DNA from 3 places in the Amycolatopsis sp. MEPSY49 genome. Region 1 is predicted to be linked to each of the others. Evidence: riboswitches for the same ligand, from Rfam matches in the RefSeq annotation. Region 1 holds a riboswitch; each other region holds the start of a gene.
The links. A riboswitch is a leader RNA that binds a small molecule or an ion and turns the genes downstream of it on or off. The one in region 1 is predicted to bind S-adenosylmethionine.

Region 2: linked by a shared signal. The riboswitch ahead of ABFJ78_RS18125 (aminotransferase class V-fold PLP-dependent enzyme) and the one ahead of ABFJ78_RS08540 (methionine ABC transporter ATP-binding protein) in region 1 are both predicted to bind S-adenosylmethionine.
Region 3: linked by a shared signal. The riboswitch ahead of thrC (threonine synthase) and the one ahead of ABFJ78_RS08540 (methionine ABC transporter ATP-binding protein) in region 1 are both predicted to bind S-adenosylmethionine.

The regions. Positions count from the first base shown of each region.
Region 1 is NZ_JBDLYJ010000001.1:1,694,431-1,697,669, reverse strand. It holds gene ABFJ78_RS08545 (4-(cytidine 5'-diphospho)-2-C-methyl-D-erythritol kinase) at 1-553, opposite strand, end outside; gene ABFJ78_RS08540 (methionine ABC transporter ATP-binding protein) at 669-1,682, opposite strand; SAM riboswitch class I at 1,892-1,982, opposite strand; gene rsmA (16S rRNA (adenine(1518)-N(6)/adenine(1519)-N(6))-dimethyltransferase RsmA) at 2,120-2,956, opposite strand; gene ABFJ78_RS08530 (hypothetical protein) at 2,966-3,239, opposite strand, start outside.
Region 2 is NZ_JBDLYJ010000003.1:807,796-811,034, reverse strand. It holds gene ABFJ78_RS18135 (hypothetical protein) at 1-113, opposite strand, end outside; gene ABFJ78_RS18130 (hypothetical protein) at 113-709, opposite strand; gene ABFJ78_RS18125 (aminotransferase class V-fold PLP-dependent enzyme) at 726-2,072, opposite strand; SAM riboswitch class IV at 2,110-2,224, opposite strand; gene ABFJ78_RS18120 (potassium/proton antiporter) at 2,677-3,239, opposite strand, start outside.
Region 3 is NZ_JBDLYJ010000003.1:281,552-284,790, reverse strand. It holds gene rpsT (30S ribosomal protein S20) at 1-236, shown strand, start outside; gene holA (DNA polymerase III subunit delta) at 294-1,268, opposite strand; SAM riboswitch class I at 1,405-1,538, shown strand; gene thrC (threonine synthase) at 1,552-2,817, shown strand; gene ABFJ78_RS15960 (ComEC/Rec2 family competence protein) at 3,183-3,239, opposite strand, start outside.

The sequences.
Region 1 (3,239 bases):
ACAGGCCGCGCTCGTCGAAGGCCAGCACCCAGTGGAAGGTGTGCCGCGACAGCACCGGGACGAGCCGCTCGCCGCGCCCGGTGCCCAGCGCCGTGCCGCCGTAGAGCGCGAAGGGGACGTCGCTGCCCAGGCCGGCGGCGATCTCGGCGAGTTCGTCGCGCGTGACGTCGAGGTTCCACAGGCTCGCCAGCCCGACCAGGGTCGCGGCCGCGTCGGCGCTGCCGCCGGCCATGCCGCCCGCGACCGGGATGCCCTTGCGCAGCACCACCCGGATCTTCGGGTCGCCGGTGCGCCCGACGTGCGCGGACAGCGCTTCGACCGCGCGCCAGGCCAGGTTTTCGGGGCCGGTCGGGACCGTGCCCTCACCCTCGCCGTAGATCTCCAGCCCTGGCTCTTCGGTGACGGCGACGGTCACCTCGTCGGTCAGCGACAGGGCCTGGAACACGGTCACCAGCTCGTGGTAACCGTCTTCGCGCAGGTCGTCGACCGCCAGGTGCAGGTTGACCTTGGCCGGGACCCGGACGGTGACTGGGGGCGGAACTACGGCGAGCACCCGACCAGCCTACGTGCCCGCGAAAACGCCCCAATGTGGCCTTGGTTGCGTCAGACGCACCGAAGGCCGCCTTGGGTGCGTCTGACGCACCGAAGGCCACATTGGGGCGCTTGGGTCAGGCTGCCGCGACGCCCTGCGGGCCGCGGGCGGTGTGCGTCACGTGGCCGCCGCGCTCGGCGACCCACGCGAGGGCCGCGTCGGCGCGCTCGCCGCGGACGCCAAGGCGGAAGCGGCCGACCGGGGTGTCGCCGATGCGGGTCAGGCCGCCGCCGATGGTGGCGAACTCGACGTCGAACCGGCCCGCCGCCTCCGGCAGCAGCGCGCCGACCGACGCGAAGCCGACCAGCACGACGTCGACCGAGCGGTCGTAGCGCGACGACTGCGAGCGGGTGGTCTCGATGGCGGGCAGCAGCGCCTGCGCGGTGCGGCTGGCCGGGTCGGAGATCAGGTCGAGCACCGTGCCGCGCTCGACGACCGTGCCGTCTTCGAGCACCGCGACGTCGTCGCAGACCCGGCGGACCACGCCGGCGTCCGGCGTCGTGATGACGACGGTGGTGCCCAGCTCGGAGCGGGCGCGGTCGAGCACGGTGAGCACCGAGCCGGCCTCCTCCGGGTCGACGCCGGCCGTCGGGTCGTCGGCCAGCAGCACGGCGGGCGCCGCCGCGAGGGCCTTCGCGACCGCGACGCGGCGAAGCTGACCCTCCGACAGCTCGCCGGGACGCTGCGTCGCGCGCTGCGTCAGGCCGACGAGGTCGAGCAGCGAGCCGACCCGGCTGCGGCGCTGCGGGCCGTCGACGCCGAGCTGCTCGAGCGGGGAGGCGATGTTGCCGGCGATGGTGCGCTCGGCGATCAGCTCCGGCTTGGTCGAGACGACGCCGAGCTGACGGCGGATCTCGCGCAGGCGGCGGCCGTCGAGGGTGCCGGTGTTGAGGCCGTCGAGCCGGACGACGCCGCGGTCGGGCCGCTCCTGCAGCGCGATGCACCGCGCCAGGACGGACTTGCCCGAACCGGCGGGGCCGACCACGCCGAACAGCGAGCCGGCCTGGACGTCGACGCTCACGTCCCGCAGGGCGACGACCGAATTTCCGTTGGTGGCAAAGGTTTTGGACAGGTTTTCGACGGTGATCACGAAGGCTCCAGAAAACGGGGTGCGCGCAGCGCGCGGCACCCGGCCGCAAGCGAAATCCGTCCTATGTGGACGGTGCGTGAAGAAGAGGTGGACCGGCTACGACAAGCTCAGTGGGAGCGTCGACATGCGGTCACGGAGCGGCGGCCTTCGTCGACAACGCGACGCCTGGTCAGGAGCAGGGGGCGGGCTACCCTCTTCATCGGAAACGGCCTCCATCGGTCCTGGCGGTAGCACCTGCCCTGTGGAGGGTGGTTGCTGCGACTTCGGCGAGCCAGGTCTCTCAGTCGCTCGGGATGGACGTACTGAGTAAAACCGATCCCGAGGAGCGAAAGCAAGCCCGTTGGCCCAGATCACACGTCTGGAGGTGTCCGAATCGCGAGATGGCACGGCAAGAGGCGTATTTTCGCCGGACTGCGTTGACTTCCACTGTGGACCTGCTAACGGACCGCGGCGATCCTCGCGAAGTCGTGCACATCCAGCTGCTCACCGCGGGTCTTCGGGTCGATCCCGGCGGCCGTGAGCAGTTCGCCGGCCCGCTCGGCGGAGCCCGCCCAGCCGGCGAGTGCGGCCCGGAGGGTCTTCCTGCGCTGTGAGAAAGCGGCGTCGACGAGGCCGAAGAGCCGATCGCGGTCGTCCGACGCCGGAGCGTCACCGCGTTCGAAGGCGACGAGCGCCGAGTCGACGTTGGGCACCGGCCAGAACACCGAGCGCGGCACGGCGGCGACCTTGCGGGCCGGGCCGTACCAGGCGAGCTTGACGCTGGGGACGCCGTAGATCCGGCTGCCGGGGCCGGCGGCCATCCGGTCGGCGACCTCGGTCTGGACCATGACGAGGCCGGATTTCAGGGACGGCACCTCGGCGAGCAGGTGCAGCACGACGGGGACGGCGACGTTGTAGGGCAGGTTGGCGACGAGCGCGGTCGGCTCGCCAAGCTGCTCGCGGGTGACGCGCAGGGCATCGGCGCCGACGACGGTCAGCCGGTCCGCGGCGTCCGGCCCCCGCTCGGCGACGGTCTTGGGCAGCCGTTCGGCGAGCTTGGGATCGATCTCGACGGCGACGACGTGCGCGCCGGTGGCGAGCAGCCCGAGGGTGAGCGAACCGAGCCCGGGCCCGACCTCGAGGACGACGTCGCCTTCGCCGACGCCGGCCAGCTCGACGATCCGCCGGACGGTGTTGGGATCGTGCACGAAGTTCTGCCCGAGCTTCTTGGTCGGCCGCACGTCGAGCTCGGCCGCCAGCCCGCGGATTTCGGCAGGTCCCAGCAGTTCAACCACCGGTGGAGCTTACCGATCGTGCTCGGGCAGCACCGCGAGGGCGGCCGTCGCCGGCTCGCGGACGCGCTGCCAGTCCGATTCGGTCGCGAGGGCTTCGGTGCGCCAGAGGCCGGCTTCCCCGCTCATCCGCTCCAGCAGGCGGTCCAGCTCGGTGAGGATCGGTGCCGCGTCGCCGTGGCCCAGGCTGCGACCGAGGTCTTCGTGAAAATCGTCGAACTCGGTCGCGAGTTCGTCCGCGACGGCGAGGCCGTTCTCGCGCAGCCAGGCCTGCTGCCGGTCTGCG
Region 2 (3,239 bases), on a different contig from region 1:
CCGGCCACGAAGCCGGCGTTGGTCTCGTTCGGCAGCAGGTCGACCGCCACCATGACCAGCAGCGCGAACCCCAGCGCCGCCAACGGGAACCAGGACCGTCGCGCACTCCCCATCACCGCAGGGTATCGGGTGCCCGGCGCAGCAGGACCGCGAACGCCGCGGTGAGCAGGACGACCGCCGAGAGCAGCGCACCCACGAGGTCGGCCGCGAGCACCACGGCGAGCACGGCGAACCCGGCCGCGGTGACCAGGACGAGCTTGCTGCGCTCGTACGCGGCGAGCACCAGCAGGCCGAGAGTGGCCGGCAGCGGGCCGCGCAGCCCGTCGCCGAGGCGGAGCTGCCACGACCCGACCAGGTCCAGCAGCGGAACGGCGAGGAGCGCGCCGATCGTGCCGAGGACGAACCAGCCGGTGCGGGCCGGCCGCAGCGCGAACCAGTACCAGATCGCCGTGCCGAGCACCGCCACGCCGAGCGCGACCTGCCACGCCGGCCCGGCCGGCAGCTCCGGCCCCGGCGTGAACAGCGGACCCTGGGTCAGGAACTGCAGGCGGCCGTAGCCCGCCGCCCCGGTCGGCGACGGCCGGAGGAGGAGGTTCGCGGACTGGTCTTCGGCCGGGCTCCGGCGCGACAGCAACTGCACCGCCACCAGGCCGATCTGCGTCAGCCCGAGCAGTGCCAGTGGGAACCAGAACCGCCGCCCTCTCCCCATCGGGCCGGGCTCGCGCTCAGCAGAAGGGCGGCAGCTCCCGCGGGTCGCCGACCGGGGCCCAGCGGCCGTCCACCTTCGCGTACTCCCAGCGGGCTCCGCGCGCGACGATCTGGCGCAGCGCCCGGATCACGCGGTCGACGTGCTCCTCCGTGCTGCCCAGGCCGAGGCTGACGCGGATCGCCTGCTGCCCGCTGCCGCCCGTGACGCCGATCAGGCGCTTGGCCGCGATGTGGGCGCAGAAGGCGCCGTCGCGGACGCCGATGCCGTACTCGGCCGACAGGACCGCGGCCAGCCAGCCGGGGTCGAAGCCGTCGACGACGAAGCTGACCGTGCCGACCCGGTCGACCGGCGCGTCGAACAGCCGCAGCTCGGCGCAGCCCGGGATGCCTTCGAGTCCCTTGCGCAGCCGGGTCAGCAGGGCCTGCTCGTGGCTTTCGATCGCGGCCCAGTTTTCGGCCAGGGTCTCGCACGCGACGCCGAGCGCGTACACGCCGACGGTGTTGGGCGAGCCGGCTTCGTGGCGCTCGGGCCCGGTGTTCCAGACGACAGCGTCTTCGGTGACGAGCTTGGTCGCGCCGCCGCCGGAGAGGTACGGCCGGGCGGCGCGCAGCCAGTCGGCGCGGCCGATCAGCGCGCCCGCACCGAAAGGCGCGTACAGCTTGTGGCCGGACAGCGCGACGTAGTCGACGTCCAGTTCCTTGATCGAGATCCGGCGGTGCGGGGCGAGCTGGGCCGCGTCGAGCGCGATGCGAGCGCCGTGTTTCCGCGCGACGGCGGCGATTTCGGCGACCGGAAGGAGCTCACCGGTCACATTGGACGCTCCGGTGACGACCACCAATCGCGGTCCCTGCGGGGCGTCCGCGAGCGCTTCGTCCACAGCGGACACTGCGGCGAGGCGGGTGCGCGGGGTCGGGATCCGCCGGACGTTCGGGCCCTGCCACGGCAGCAGCGCGGCGTGGTGCTCGGTGTCGAAGACGACCACCGTGGTGTGCCGGGGCAGGCTGCGGGCGAGCAGGTTGAAGGAGTCGGTGGTGTTGCGGGTGAACACGACGGTGTCGGTCCGCCGGGCGTCGACGAAGCGGCGCAGGACGTCGCGGGTGCGCTCGTAGAGCTTGGTGGAGACCTGGGACGCGAAGCCGGCGCCGCGGTGGACGCTGGCGTACCAGGGCAGGAATTCGTCGACCTTCGCGCGGACGGCGTCGAGACAGGGGGCGCTCGCGGCGTGGTCGAGGTTGGCGTAGCCGACGGTCTCGCCGGTGACGAGCGGGACGCGCAGGGCGGCCCCGGCGACGGCCGGGATGTCGTGCGCGACAACGGTTTCGAGCGAGGTGATCGTGCTGGTGCGGTCGATGGCGAGAGTCATCGGTGCCTCCTCGGCGGTCCGGGGGACCCCGGCGAGGGGCCCGCGCTTGCCCGTCGCACGGCGCGACCGGCCCGGTCTTCACCCGGGGCACCCCACCGCGGTAGGAGGGTTGCCGGCCAGCAAGCCGGGGCTTGGCGCTGGCACTCATGACCTGAGCCCGAAGGTAACCGAGAACGCGGCCGGCGGCCAACCCCCGCCTCACATTCTGAGACGCCGCTCACAGCCCGCGAGGGTCAGAGCTCTGCTTGAGCCGCGCGTTGTCCGATCCCTGTCCACTCTCCGCATCCACCTGGTGATCTTTTCCCGTCAGGGTGATCTTCCGCGTCCGAGATCTTCCCCATGATCCAACCTTTGGCCGCCGAACCCGTCGACGGCAAGACCATCGGCGGCTGGCGCTTCACCGCCGGGGCCGAGCAGTACACCGGGGTTGGGGCACGTGCTCGGCGCAAGGGGCCTGGCGGCGACTCATGCGCCTGGCTGGGTTGTCCGCGCTTGAAAGGCCGCCCTCGCGATCGGCGGGTTGATCGGGCGCTCGGCTCGTAGGCAGGTCGAGCCGGCAGCGAATCGTCCGATCGGTCCCAGCCCGGCCGCGGCCCCGAACGGGTTACCGCCCCGACTCGCCCCGCCACCGTGCCAGCCGACCGGCCCGGTCCACCGCCCGCAACCGGCGCTCGACCGCGTCGCGGACCGCGGCCGTCGTCACCACCAGCAGCTGGTCGTTCTCCTGCAGCCTGCTCGTCTTCTGCGGGGTGAACCCCGTGCCCTCGCGGACTACCAAGCTCACCGTCGCCCCCGTCGGCAGCCGAAGCTCCGACAAGTACACGCCGTGCAGCTTGGACCCCGGCTGGATGCGGACCTGCAGCAGCTCGGCGCCCAGCTCGTCCAGCGGTGCGCTGTCGACCTCGACCTCGTGCGGCTCGGACTTCTTCGCCAGCCCGAGCTTGCGGCCGAGGGGTCCGAGCGTCGCGCCCTGGACCAGCGTCAACACGATCACCAGCACGAACACCGCGTCGACCAGCCGTTGCGCGCCCGGCAACCCCTGGGACAGCGGGATCATGGCCAGCACGATCGGCACCGCGCCGCGCAGGCCGGCCCACGACAGGAACGCCTGCTCCCGCCACGGCAGCCGGAACGGCAGCACCGAGAGCACCACCGAGATCGGCCGGG
Region 3 (3,239 bases), on a different contig from region 1:
AGCGCATCACGACGAACGAGAAGGCGCGTCAGCGCAACCAGGCGATCCGGTCCTCGGTGAAGACCGCGATCCGCAAGGTCCGCGAAGCCGCCGAGGCCGGCGACAAGGCCAAGGCCGTCGAGCTGCAGCGCGACGCCGCCCAGAAGCTGGACAAGGCCGTCTCGAAGGGCGTCATCCACGCCAACCAGGCCGCCAACAAGAAGTCGGCGCTCGCGAAGCGCGTCAACGCGCTCTGAGCTGGTTGATTTCTGGGAAGGCCCCGGCTTCGGCCGGGGCCTTCCTCATGTCCGGGGTCAGCCCTTGGCGGCCGCCACCTCCAGGACCGCGCGCTCGAGCGCGTAGCCCGGATCGGCCGCCACGCCCTTGACCTCCGCGTTCAGGCGCGCCACCACGCGCATCGCCGTGGCCAGCCCGTCCTGGTTCCAGCCTCGCGACTGGCCCTGGGCCTTGCGAATCTTCCACGGCGGCATGCCCAGCTCGCCGGCCAGCTGGTTCGGGTTGCCGCGGCCCGCGCCCGAGACCCGGGCGATCGTGCGGACGGCGTCGGCCAGTGCGTCCGCCACCAGGACGTGCGGGACGCCCAGCTGCATCGCCCAGCGCAGCGACTCCAGCGCCGCCGACCGGTCGCCGCTCACCGCCTTCTCCGCGACCGCGAAACCCGTCACGTCGGCGCGCCCGCGGTGGTAGCGGCGGACGGCGTCGGCGTCGACCGTCCCGCCCGTGTCGGCGACCAGCTGGCTCGCCGCCGAGGAGAGTTCACGCAGGTCGGAGCCCACCGCGTCGATCAGGGCCGCGACCCCCGCCGGGTCGATCTTGCCGCCCGCGCGGCGGATCTCGTGCCGCACGAACTGCTCGCGCTCGGCCGGCTTGGTCAGCTTCGGGCACTCCGTGACCTCGGCGCCGGCCTTCTTCAGCGCCCCGGGGAGCGACTTGCCCGCCTTGCTGCGGCCACCGCCGGTGTGCACGACGACCAGCACGACGCCGTCCGCGGGGTCCTTCAGGTACGACGCCACGGCGTCGGAAAGCTCCTGCGAGATGTCCTGCGCCGACTCCAGGACGATCACGCGGCCTTCGCTGAACAGCGACGGGCTGACGAGTTCGGCCAGCTCGGGGGCTGTGAGATCCGACACCCGGACCCGGGTCAGCTCGGCCGTGGCGTCGATCGCGCGGGCGGCGGCGAGCGTCTCGCGGACGGCCCGTTCGATCAGCAGTTCTTCCTCGCCCAGCACCAGGTGCAGCGGGGCGGGGGCGGTGGCTTGCGCGGTCACCCGAGGATCCTCTCACTTGCGGTGTCGTGCGCCCGCTCCGGTGATGTCGGGCGGCCGGCATGGCACGGCGTGAGCGCCATGTCGTACGGTGTTCTCGAGGCGGCGCGCTCGCTCGCGCGCACCGACAACCGAATACCGCTCATCCAGAGGGGCAGAGGGAACGGCCCGACGAAGCCCCGGCAACCGGCGTACAGCCCGTCATCCCGCGATCGCGGGGTAGCTGACGACCACGGTGCCAATTCCGGCCCGCTTCGGCGGGGCAGATGAGGAAAGGAACCTCGCGATGACCGCAACCCTCGGCACGACCTCCACCACGAAGACCCCGGATCTCGGTCCCGCCGTCGAACTGGTGTCGAAGGAAGAGGGTCACCGGCAGCCGCTCGCCCCCGAGTTCGTCTCCGCCGAGGACTTCTCGCCGCTCGAGGTCGCCTACGACTTCGGCCGCGTCCGCCGCGAAGACATCGAGGCCGGCCCCAAGAACATCTGGCGCTACAAGAAGCTCCTCCCGGTTCCGTCCAACGTCGAAGAGATCCCGAACACCGAGCCCGGCGCGACCCGGCTGATCCGCGCCGACCGCCTCGCCAAGGAACTCGGCCTCAAGCGCGTGTGGGTCAAGGACGACACCGGCAACCCGACGCACTCGTTCAAGGACCGCGTCGTCGCCGTCGCGCTGGCCGCGGCCCGCGAGTTCGGGTTCGAGGTGCTCGCGTGTCCGTCGACCGGCAACCTGGCCAACGCGACGGCCGCCGCCGCGGCCCGCGCCGGCTGGCGGTCGGTCGTGCTGATCCCCAAGACCCTCGAGCGCGCCAAGATCCTGACCACCGCGGTGTACGACGGTGACCTGATCGCCGTCGACGGCAACTACGACGACGTCAACCGCCTCGCCACCGAGCTCGCCGGCGAGCACCCGAAGTGGGCGTTCGTGAACGTGAACGTCCGGCCGTACTACTCGGAGGGCTCGAAGACGCTGGCCTACGAGGTCGCCGAGCAGCTCGGCTGGCGCATCCCGCCGCAGATCGTCGTGCCGATCGCCTCCGGTTCGCAGTTGACGAAGGTGGACAAGGGTTTCCGCGAGCTGGGCCAGCTCGGTCTCGTGGACGCCAGCCCGTACAAGGTGTTCGGCGCGCAGGCGACCGGCTGCTCGCCGGTGTCGGCCGCGTTCCGCGCCGGCCAGGACGTGGTCCAGCCGGTGAAGCCGGACACGATCGCCCGCTCGCTGGCGATCGGCAACCCGGCCGACGGCCCGTACGTCCTCGACATCGTCAACCGCACCGGCGGCGCGATCGAGGACGTCACCGACGAAGAGGTCGTCGAAGGCATCCGGCTGCTGGCCCGCACCGAGGGCATCTTCACCGAGACGGCCGGCGGGGTCACCGTGGCCACGGCGAAGAAGCTCGTCGAGACGGGCAAGCTCGACCCGGACGCCGAGACGGTCCTCCTGATCACCGGCGACGGCCTCAAGACCCTAGACGCGGTCGAGAACCACATCGGCCCGAAGGCGACCGTGCCGCCGTCGGCCGCCGCGGTGAACGAGGCACTCGGCTACTGACGTCCCGCCGGGGCGGGCCACGTGCCCGCCCCGGCTTCCGGTCGCAAGCAGCCGGCTCGCCCCGACCGGCGCGCCAGTTGGGCGATCACGCAGGACGGCCGGCGGCCACGGGACTACCCGCCACCGACCGCACTCGGCCCGGTGGCCGGGGCGAGCCAAGTGCTCGCCCCGCGTCCGGCGGCGGGCAGCGGGCAGCGGGCAGCGGGCAGCGGGCGCACTCTCGCCCGACGGCCAGGATCCCGGCAGCTTCGGCGCCTCCCGCCACACCACCACAACCCCAAGCCTGCCCGGCCTTGGCGCCGGGACGAAACTCGCGATTTGCCTCGGCACTCGCAACTGCACCGACAACCCGCGCCGATCCGGACTCACCGGCGGGGCGGGCCTCGCGGCTCGCCTCGGCGGACGATCGCCGTTCCGGCGAC